One region of the Streptomyces sp. NPDC005263 genome, then DNA from elsewhere that is predicted to be linked to it. Evidence: riboswitches for the same ligand, from Rfam matches in the RefSeq annotation. Region 1 holds a riboswitch; the other holds the start of a gene.
The links. Region 1 has a riboswitch for thiamine pyrophosphate ahead of ACFYRY_RS19095 (thiamine ABC transporter substrate binding subunit). Riboswitches for the same ligand answer to the same signal wherever they lie in the genome.
Positions count from the first base shown of each region.

Region 1 (4,640 bases):
CAGGTCAGCCCTTGACGATCGTCCGCTCGACGTCGGGAAATCCCTTGTCCCACCAGTGCCCGTAGCGCCGGTAGACGGCTGGATCGCGGTCGGCGAGCAGCACTGACAGCTTTTCCGCCTCCTCGGTCAGACCGCGCCACGCAGCCTTGCCGAGCTTGTGGAAGGCGGTCAGTTCCAATCCGTCGTCGGCTGCGCGCCACACTCCGACGACCTGTCCGTCGACGAGCAGGCAGGGAAGCACATCTCCGTTACGCCGTACGACCAGGGGACGGTACTCCGGGGGCATGAGCCGCCCGGGGACGGCGTGAGCCAGCAGCGTGCTGTCCCACATCGGCAGCAACCTCGGCGGGCACGGCAGCGTCTGCCAGGTCGAACAGAGCGGAGCGGCCCGGGCCTGGAACCCGGACCACCTGGTCGCCGAGTCCATGCAGGGCTTCGGTTATCGCGGTGCGTGTCAACAGGGTGAACCGGGCGAAGTCCTGGGCTGACGCGGGCCCGAACGCGTGCAGGTATCCGAGCAGCAGGTGCTGGACCCCGGCTGCGGCTTCCCGCGGCGCGGCCGAAGGGGCCGCTGGGGAGGCGTGGTAGGTGTTCGGTTGTGTGAACGACCACGGGCCGCCGCTCGGGGAATGATGCACGGGCGCGAACGTGCGCAGCGCCCACCACAAGCGGTGTGCGTGCTCGCCGTGCCTCCCCGTGACCTCGTCCTCCACCTGGGCGCCGGTGCGGGGCCGCTCCAGGAACCCGGCGAGCTCCGGGAGCAGCGCGTCGGCGTCGTCGGGGGTCAGCCCTGTCGCGGTGAAACGGCGGTCGTACAACCGCGACGCCCGCAGAGTGCTCAGCATGGCAGCGCGGTACGGCTCGTAGTCCTCGGCATGGACGACGTGCAGTGTGATCCGCATGAGGGTTGCCTTGACGATCCGGCCGTCTGTGAACGCCGCGTCGAGATCCTCGGGAGCGAAGTCCTGCACCCGGTTCCATAGCGCGAGGTACGGCGACGCTGGTGCCTGCGCCTGCAGAGCACAGACCCGGCGAATCGCCTCCGCCACATCGAGGCGTTGGCGTTCGAGCAGGAGCTGACGGTCCAGGGTGGCCAAGGTGAGCTGTCGCGCAGTGAGGCTCATCGCAGGATGATGCCACTTTCGGCTTCCGCACAAGGGCATCCGGGCCATGATCACTCGCCAAAGCAGCTCCAGCCCAAAGCCGCTCCGCCGACCTTCAGGTGAGCGAAAGCCCCCCACGGGGTGACCACCCCCACCCCTCTCCGGCCTGGGCTGCCCGAGATGATCTGCGACACTGGGAGGGTTATGCCTGCACCCGGAGAACTCACTTTCGTCGCCCCCCGCGGAGCCAAGAAGCCGCCGCGGCATCTCGCTGACCTCACGCCCGCCGAGCGTAAAGACGTGGTGGTCGCTGTGGGGGAGAAGCCGTTTCGTGCCAAGCAGCTGTCGCAGCACTACTTCGCGCGGTACGCGCACGACCCGCAGGAGTGGACGGACATCCCGGCCGGGTCCCGCGGGCGGCTGCAGGAGGCGCTGCTTCCGGAGTTGATGTCGGTCGTGCGGCATCTGTCGACCGACCAGGACACCACCCGCAAGACGCTGTGGCGGCTGTTCGACGGGACGCTCGTCGAGTCGGTGCTGATGCGCTACCCGGACCGGGTGACCATGTGCATCAGCTCGCAGGCGGGGTGCGGGATGAACTGCCCGTTCTGCGCGACCGGGCAGGCGGGGCTGGACCGGAACCTGTCCACCGCCGAGATCGTGCACCAGATCGTGGACGGCATGCGGGCGCTCAGGGACGGCGAGATCCCCGGGGGCCCGGCCCGGCTGAGCAACATCGTGTTCATGGGCATGGGTGAGCCGCTCGCCAACTACAACCGGGTCGTCGGTGCCATCCGGCGGCTCACCGACCCCGAGCCGGACGGGCTCGGGCTGTCGCAGCGGGGGATCACCGTCTCGACGGTCGGACTGGTGCCGGCGATCAACCGTTTCACCGACGAGGGCTTCAAGTGCCGTCTCGCCATCTCGCTGCACGCCCCCGACGACGAACTGCGCGACACCCTCGTCCCCGTGAACACACGGTGGAAGGTGCGTGAGGTGCTGGACGCCGGCTTCGCGTACACGGAGCGGTCCGGGCGCCGGTTGTCCATCGAGTACGCGCTGATCCGGGACATCAACGACCAGGCGTGGCGGGGCGACCGGCTCGGGCGGCTGCTCAGGGGCAAGCCCGTGCACGTCAACCTCATTCCGCTGAACCCGACGCCCGGGTCGAAGTGGACCGCCTCCCGCCCCGAGGACGAGAAGGCGTTCGTCGAGGCCATCGCCGCCCATGGTGTGCCGGTCACCGTGCGGGACACCCGTGGGCAGGAGATCGACGGGGCGTGTGGTCAGCTCGCCGCGACCGAGCGGTAGTGTGGCGATCGTAGGTACATCTTCATATTCCGACAGGGGAGCGCCACAGCGCTGAGAGTGCGGCACCGGCCGCAGACCCTCTGAACCTCGCCCAGGTCATTCTGGGTAGGAAGTTCGGTCACTACTCGAGCTGTTGCGCCCTGCCCGGGAATCCTCGGTCCGACCGAGGTCCCGGGCAGGGCCGCGTCTCTTCCTGGTAACCCAGGAGGAATCCAGTGAGCATCACCCAGAAGGCCACCGTCATGGTCGTCGGACTCGGTCTCGTCACGCTGTCCGCGTGCGGGTCGGGGTCGTCCGACGGCGGGGGCGGCGGCGACTCCAAGACCGTGACCCTCGTCAGCCACGATTCATGGGCCGTGTCGAAGAACGTCCTCGCGGACTTCGAGAAGCGCTCCGGCTACAAGGTCAGGGTCCTCAAGGACGGCGACGCCGGCCAGGCCGTCAACAAGGCGATCCTGACCAAGGACAACCCGCAGGGCGACGTCTTCTTCGGCGTCGACAACACCCTGTTGTCCCGGGCGCTCGACAACGGCCTCTTCCAGTCGTACGAGGCGAAGGGTTCCGACCTGATCCAGCCCCAGTACCGGGCCGACCAGGACAAGCACCGGGTCACCCCCATCGACACCGGCGACATCTGCGTCAACTACGACAAGGCGTACTTCAGCAAGCACAAGCTGGCCCCGCCGACCTCGTTCGACGACCTGACCAAGCCGGCGTACAAGAACCTCCTCGTCACCGAGAACGCCTCCACCTCCTCCCCGGGGCTGGCCTTCCTCCTCGGGTCCGCGGCGAAGTACGGCGATGGGGGCACCTCCCGCTCGAGCGAAGCCGAGAGTGGGGGATGGCCGGGCTACTGGAAGAAGCTCAAGGCCAACGGCGTGAAGGTGGTCGACGGCTGGGAGCAGGCCTACAACGAGGAGTTCTCCGGTTCCGCCGGCGGCAAGAAGGCCAAGGCCGACCGGCCCCTGGTCGTCTCCTACGCGTCCTCGCCGCCCGCCGAGGTGATCTACGCCGACCCGAAGCCGAAGACCGCGCCCACGGGCGTCGCCTCCGGCACCTGCTTCCGCCAGGTCGAGTACGCGGGCCTGCTGAGCAACGCGTCGAACACCAAGGGCGGCAAGGCGTTCCTCGACTTCCTGCTCACCAAGGAGTTCCAGGACGACATGCCGCTGAACATGTTCGTCTACCCGGTGCGCGAGGGCGCCCAGGTGCCGCCCGAGTTCACCGAGTACGGGCCGCAGGCCAAGGATCCCGAGACCATGGACCCGGCCCGGATCGCCGACAACCGTGACCAGTGGGTCAAGTCGTGGACCTCGCTCGTACTGAAGTGACCCGGCGTTCCAAGGGGAACGCGGCGCGGCTCGGGCCCATCGCCGTGCCCGTCGCGTTCTTCGCGGTGTTCTTCGCGTATCCGGTGGCCGCGATCGTCGCGCGGGGTCTGAAGGTCGACGGGGTGTGGCGGCTGGGGCGGATCGCCGACGTGCTCGGGCAGTCCGACATCCGGCACGTGCTGTGGTTCACCACCTGGCAGGCGCTCGCCTCCACCGCGCTCACCCTGCTGGTGGCGCTGCCCGGCGCGTATGTCTTCGCCCGCTTCGACTTCCCCGGCAAGCAGGTCCTGCGGGCGGTCGTGACGGTCCCCTTCGTGCTGCCGACGGTCGTGGTCGGTACGGCGTTCCTGGCGCTGGTGGGGCGCGGCGGGCTGCTGGACGAGCTGTGGGGCGTACGGCTGGACACCACCGTGTGGGCGATCCTGCTCGCGCATGTCTTCTTCAACTACGCGGTCGTCGTGCGGACCGTCGGCGGGCTCTGGGCGCAACTCGACCCGCGCCAGGAGGAGGCCGCGCGGATGCTCGGCGCGTCCCCGCTCGCGGCGTGGCGGCGGATCACCCTGCCCGCGCTCGCGCCCGCCGTGGCGGCGGCCGCGCTGATGGTCTTCCTGTTCACCTTCACCTCCTTCGGCGTGGTCCAGATCCTGGGCGGGCCGACCTTCTCGACCCTCGAAGTGGAGATCTACCGGCAGACCTCCGAGATCTTCGACCTGTCCACGGCCGCCGTGCTGACGATCATCCAGTTCGCCGCGGTGGGCGCGGTCCTCGCGCTGCACGCGTGGACCGTACGGCGGCGGGAGGCGACCCTGCGGCTGGTGGACGCGTCCGTCACCGCGCGCCGGCCGCGCGGGGCGGGGCAGTGGGCGCTGCTGGCCGGTGTCCTCGGTTCGATCGT
Region 1 covers NZ_JBIAKJ010000004.1:123,929-128,568, reverse strand. The annotation lists partial or broken gene ACFYRY_RS19105 (winged helix DNA-binding domain-containing protein) at 5-1,124, opposite strand; gene rlmN (23S rRNA (adenine(2503)-C(2))-methyltransferase RlmN) at 1,308-2,414, shown strand; TPP riboswitch at 2,439-2,544, shown strand; gene ACFYRY_RS19095 (thiamine ABC transporter substrate binding subunit) at 2,657-3,745, shown strand; gene ACFYRY_RS19090 (ABC transporter permease) at 3,721-4,640, shown strand, end outside.

Region 2 (4,640 bases), on a different contig from region 1:
GCCCTGGCCGAGGTGCAGGACGTCGGCGCCCGCGGCGTGGGCGACGTCCGCCCGGTCGTTGACCGCGAGGAGCCTGCCGTGCCGGGCGCAGGCGTCGGCGAACACCTTCAGGTGCTCCAGCTCCTGAGCCGCCTCCATGCCCTTGTCCCGCAACTGCACGATGTCGACCCCGCCGGCCAGGGCGGCGTCCAGGAACTCCGCGAGATCACCCTGTCGCTCACGGGCGTCCGTGCAGAGGTACAGCCGGGCGTCGGCGAGCCGGGCGCGGGCGGTGCTGTCGGGCATGCGGAGATCCCCCCGGTGGTGGATGGCGTACGGGCCACGGCCGCGGTCGGCCACGACCGTGGCTGTCTCGAGCCACGGCCCGTACGCCGGCGATGTTCAGATCGGCAGCGTGCTGGGTCAGACGGCGAGCGCCTGGGCGCGGCGCTTCACCTCCGTGCCGCGATTCTCGCTCAGCGCCTCGGCGGGGGTTCCGGGCAGGCTCGGGTCGGGCGTGAAGAGCCACTCGAGCATCTCTTCGTCGGTGAAGCCGTCGTCCCGCAGGAGCGTCAGGGTGCCGGTGAGGCCCTTGACGACCTTCTGCTCGGCCCCGTCGATGAAGGCGGCGGGGACGTGCAGCGCGCGGTTCTCACCACGGCGTACGGCGATGAGCTGGCCCTCCTTGACCAGCTGCCGCACACGCGTCACCTCGACATCGAGCATCTCTGCGATGTCGGGGAGGGTGAGCCAGGCGGGGACGAGAACATCGATCTTTGCGTCAATCTCGGTCACGGGACAAGCGTGCCATCTCGCACTGACAGTCGGAAGTCAGAAGCGCCGGACCTGCGGTTTTCTCCTGGGAGAGAACGGGGGATCCGGGCCGGGCCGAGACCCGCGGTTCCCTCCTACGCCGTGGCCGCCTTCAGGGGCCTGGCCGAGTCGGCCAGCAGCGCCGGATCCATGAGCACCCCCGCCTCGATCAGCCGCCGTCCCTGCGCCAGGTCCCGGGGGCGCCCCACCGCCAGCAGGGCGACCAGGCGGTTCTCCCGCAGCCAGCACACCGACCAGGCGGGGCCGGACGGGTCGCCGCGCCACAGGGTGGTGTCCGCGGACGCGTGGTGGCCCGCGTACTGCACGAAGCGCCCGAACTGCTCGGACCAGAAGTACGGGATGGGGTCGTAGACCGCCGGGGGCTCGTCGGTGGCCTCGCCGACGATGTTCGCGGCCACCGTGCGCGGCCCCTGCAGGGCGTTGTCCCAGTGGTGGACCAGCAGGCGCTCGCCGTACCTCCCCGAGGGGAAGGAGGCGCAGTCGCCGACCGCGTAGACGTCCGGTTCGGAGGTACGCAGGCGCTCGTCGGCGACGACCTCGCGGTGGGCGCCGAGGGTGATGCCGGAGCCGGCCAGCCAGGCCGTGGCCGGGCGGGCGCCGATGCCGACGACCACGGCGCCGGCGGGCAGCCGCGAGCCGTCGTCCAGGAGCACCACCCCGGGCTCGACACCCGCCACCCGCGCCTGGGTGCGCAGAACGGCACCCGCGTCGGCGTACCAGGAGGCCATCGGGGCGGCCACCTCGGCGGGCAGCGCGCCGGCCAGCGGACGGTCCGCGGCCTCGACGACCGTCACCGCGCAGCCGGCCTCGCGGGCGGCCGTGGCGAACTCGGCGCCGATCCAGCCCGCGCCGACGACCACGATGTCGTCCTGCCGGGCCAGCACCGGGCGCAACCGCTCGGCGTCGTCCAGGGTGCGCAGCAGATGGACCGAGGGCACGCCCTCGGCGCCCGGCAGCCGGATGGGTTCGGCGCCGGTCGCGAGGACCAGGACGTCGTACGGCACCGGCCCCTCGGCGGTGTCCAGCCGGTGCTCGCCGGGGCGCACGCCCATCACCTCGAGCCCGAGCCGCAGTTCGATGCCGAGGGCGTCGAAGTCGACGTCGAAGGCCGCGCCCTCGGCCTTGCCGAGCAGCACGGCCTTGGACAGCGGCGGACGGTCGTACGGCTGATGGGGCTCCGCGCCGATCAGGGTCACCGTGCCGGTGAAACCCTGTTCCCGCAAGGCGACCGCGGTCTGCACCCCGGCCATGCCCGCGCCCACCACGACGACACGCCGGTTCGTGGAGATTCCCTGTTCCTGCGTCTGCTCGCTCACGTGATCACCTTAGACAACTGACGAACAGTCAGTCAGGCGGTCTGCTCAGTGAGCTGCTCCACAACGCTCGTTCCGCTACCGGTCTGCGACTCCCACTCCCAGCTCTCCTCCAGCCGCACGCGACCGTCGGACAGCTCGACGACCACCGACACACAGTGCCCCGAGGACGTCGTCCCGTCCTGCTTGAGCTGCACGTACCGGAAGTCCAGCCGGTCGCCCTCCCGCGTCCCCACCAGGTACCCGCGGACGACGTCCCCACCCGCGTACTCGGCCCAGATCTCGCCGTCCTTCTCGTGGTACGTGAACCGGGTGCGGGTGCCCACCTGACCTGGGGCCTGGTCGGCGACGGGGGCCAGGACGAGTCCGTCGAGAGATCTTGAGGGCGGGGCGGGCGGGCGTGGCACGGGCGGAGGCTCCCTTACTGAGAGGGACGGCGTCGGGCTAGGGTGGCCAACGTAAAGCACTCGCGGGAGCCCGGACGCACCGGGCTGAGAGGGAGGCTGGCGGCCTCCGACCGTACGAACCTGATCCGGGTCATGCCGGCGAAGGGAGGAGCTGGACACCCATGTCGCGTACGCCAGATGCATCGGCCACCTCGGACGTCCTGGTCGTCGGGGGCGGCATCATCGGCCTGGTCACCGCGTGGCGAGCCGCGCAGCGCGGGTTCGCCACGGCCGTGGTGGACCCCGAACCGGGCGGCGGCGCCGCCCGGGTGGCGGCCGGGATGCTGGCCGCCGTCACCGAACTGCACTACGGCGAGCAGACCCTGCTCGGCCTGAACCTGGAGTCGGCCCGCCGCTATCCGGACTTCGCCGCCGAGCTCACCGACCTCACCGGCCGCGACCTCGGCTACCGCCGCAGCGGCACGCTCGCCGTCGCGCTGGACGCCGACGACCGCGCCCATCTGCGCGAACTGCACGCCCTGCAACGGCAGTCGGGGCTGGACTCCGAGTGGCTGTCGGGGCGCGAGTGCCGCCGCCTGGAGCCGATGCTCGCGCCGGGCGTGCGCGGCGGGCTGCGCGTCGACGGCGACCACCAGATCGATCCGCGACGGCTGGCCGACGCCCTGGTGACCGCGTGCGAGCGGGCCGGGGTCGCCTTCCACCGCACCTGGGCCGAACGGCTGTCGGTGGCAGGGGAGCGGGCGAGAGGTGTCGTCACGCGTGAGGGCGTGACGCTGGGCGCCGGACAGGTGGTGCTGGCGGCCGGCAGCCTCAGCGGGCGCCTCGCGGGGGTCCCCCCGGACGTCCTGCCGCCCGTGCGGCCGGTGAAGGGGCAGGTGCTGCGGCTGACGATGCCCGAGCGGTACGCGCCGTTCCTGAGCCGGACGGTGCGGGCCGTGGTGCGCGGCAGCCAGGTCTACCTGGTGCCGAGAAGCAACGGCGAGCTGGTCGTCGGCGCCACCAGCGAGGAACTGGGCTGGGACACCACGGTGACCGCGGGCGGCGTGTACGAGCTGCTGCGGGACGCCCACGAGCTGGTCCCCGGGATCACCGAGCTGCCGCTCACGGAGACCCGGGCCGGTCTGCGTCCCGGGTCCCCCGACAACGCTCCGCTGCTCGGCCCAACCGGTCTGGACGGGCTGCTGCTGGCCACCGGGCACTACCGCAACGGCGTGCTGCTCACCCCGGTCACCGGCGACGTCCTGGCGCACGCCCTGGTCACCGGTGAACTCCCGGACGAGGCCCGCCCCTTCACGCCCAGGCGCTTCAGCGCCGTCCGCACGGAGCTGCCCGTATGAACGTCTCGGTCAACGGCGAGCCGCGGGAGGTCGCCCCGGGCACCGCCCTGGACACGCTCGTGCGCTCCCTCACCGCGGCCCCCTCCGGAGTGGCCGCCGCCCTCAACGAAACCGTCGTCCCGCGCGCGCGATGGTCCTCGACGTCCCTCGCCGAGGGTGACCGCGTCGAAGTCCTGACCGCCGTCCAAGGAGGCTGACCCATGGCCGACGACCCCTTTGTCCTCGGTGGTACGTCCTTCACGTCCCGTCTCATCATGGGTACCGGCGGCGCCCCCAGCCCGGAGGTCCTGGAGCGGGCGCTGGTCGCGTCCGGGACGGAGCTGACGACGGTCGCGATGCGCCGGGTCGATCCGGGCGTGCACGGGTCGGTGCTGTCGGTGCTGGAGAAGCTCGGCATCCGGGTGCTGCCGAACACCGCGGGCTGTTTCACGGCCGGTGAGGCGGTGCTGACGGCTCGGCTGGCGCGGGAGGCGCTCGGGACGGACCTGGTCAAGCTGGAGGTCATCGCGGACGAGCGGACCCTGCTGCCGGATCCGATCGAGTTGCTGGACGCCGCCGAGACGCTGGTCGACGACGGGTTCACGGTGCTGCCGTACACGAACGACGATCCGGTGCTGGCGCGCAAGCTGGAGGACGTCGGGTGCGCGGCGATCATGCCGCTCGGGTCGCCCATCGGATCCGGGCTGGGCATTCGCAATCCGCACAACTTCCAGCTGATCGTCGAGCACGCGGGGGTGCCGGTGATCCTGGACGCGGGGGCCGGTACCGCG
Region 2 covers NZ_JBIAKJ010000002.1:1,162,964-1,167,603, reverse strand. The annotation lists gene thiE (thiamine phosphate synthase) at 1-285, opposite strand, end outside; gene ACFYRY_RS12495 (Rv2175c family DNA-binding protein) at 403-774, opposite strand; gene ACFYRY_RS12490 (NAD(P)/FAD-dependent oxidoreductase) at 888-2,129, opposite strand; gene ACFYRY_RS12485 (hypothetical protein) at 2,162-2,533, opposite strand; TPP riboswitch at 2,586-2,698, shown strand; gene thiO (glycine oxidase ThiO) at 2,695-3,870, shown strand; gene thiS (sulfur carrier protein ThiS) at 3,867-4,067, shown strand; gene ACFYRY_RS12470 (thiazole synthase) at 4,071-4,640, shown strand, end outside.
Region 2: it holds a riboswitch for thiamine pyrophosphate, as region 1 does, so the genes downstream of both, thiO (glycine oxidase ThiO) here and ACFYRY_RS19095 (thiamine ABC transporter substrate binding subunit) in region 1, are expected to answer to the same signal.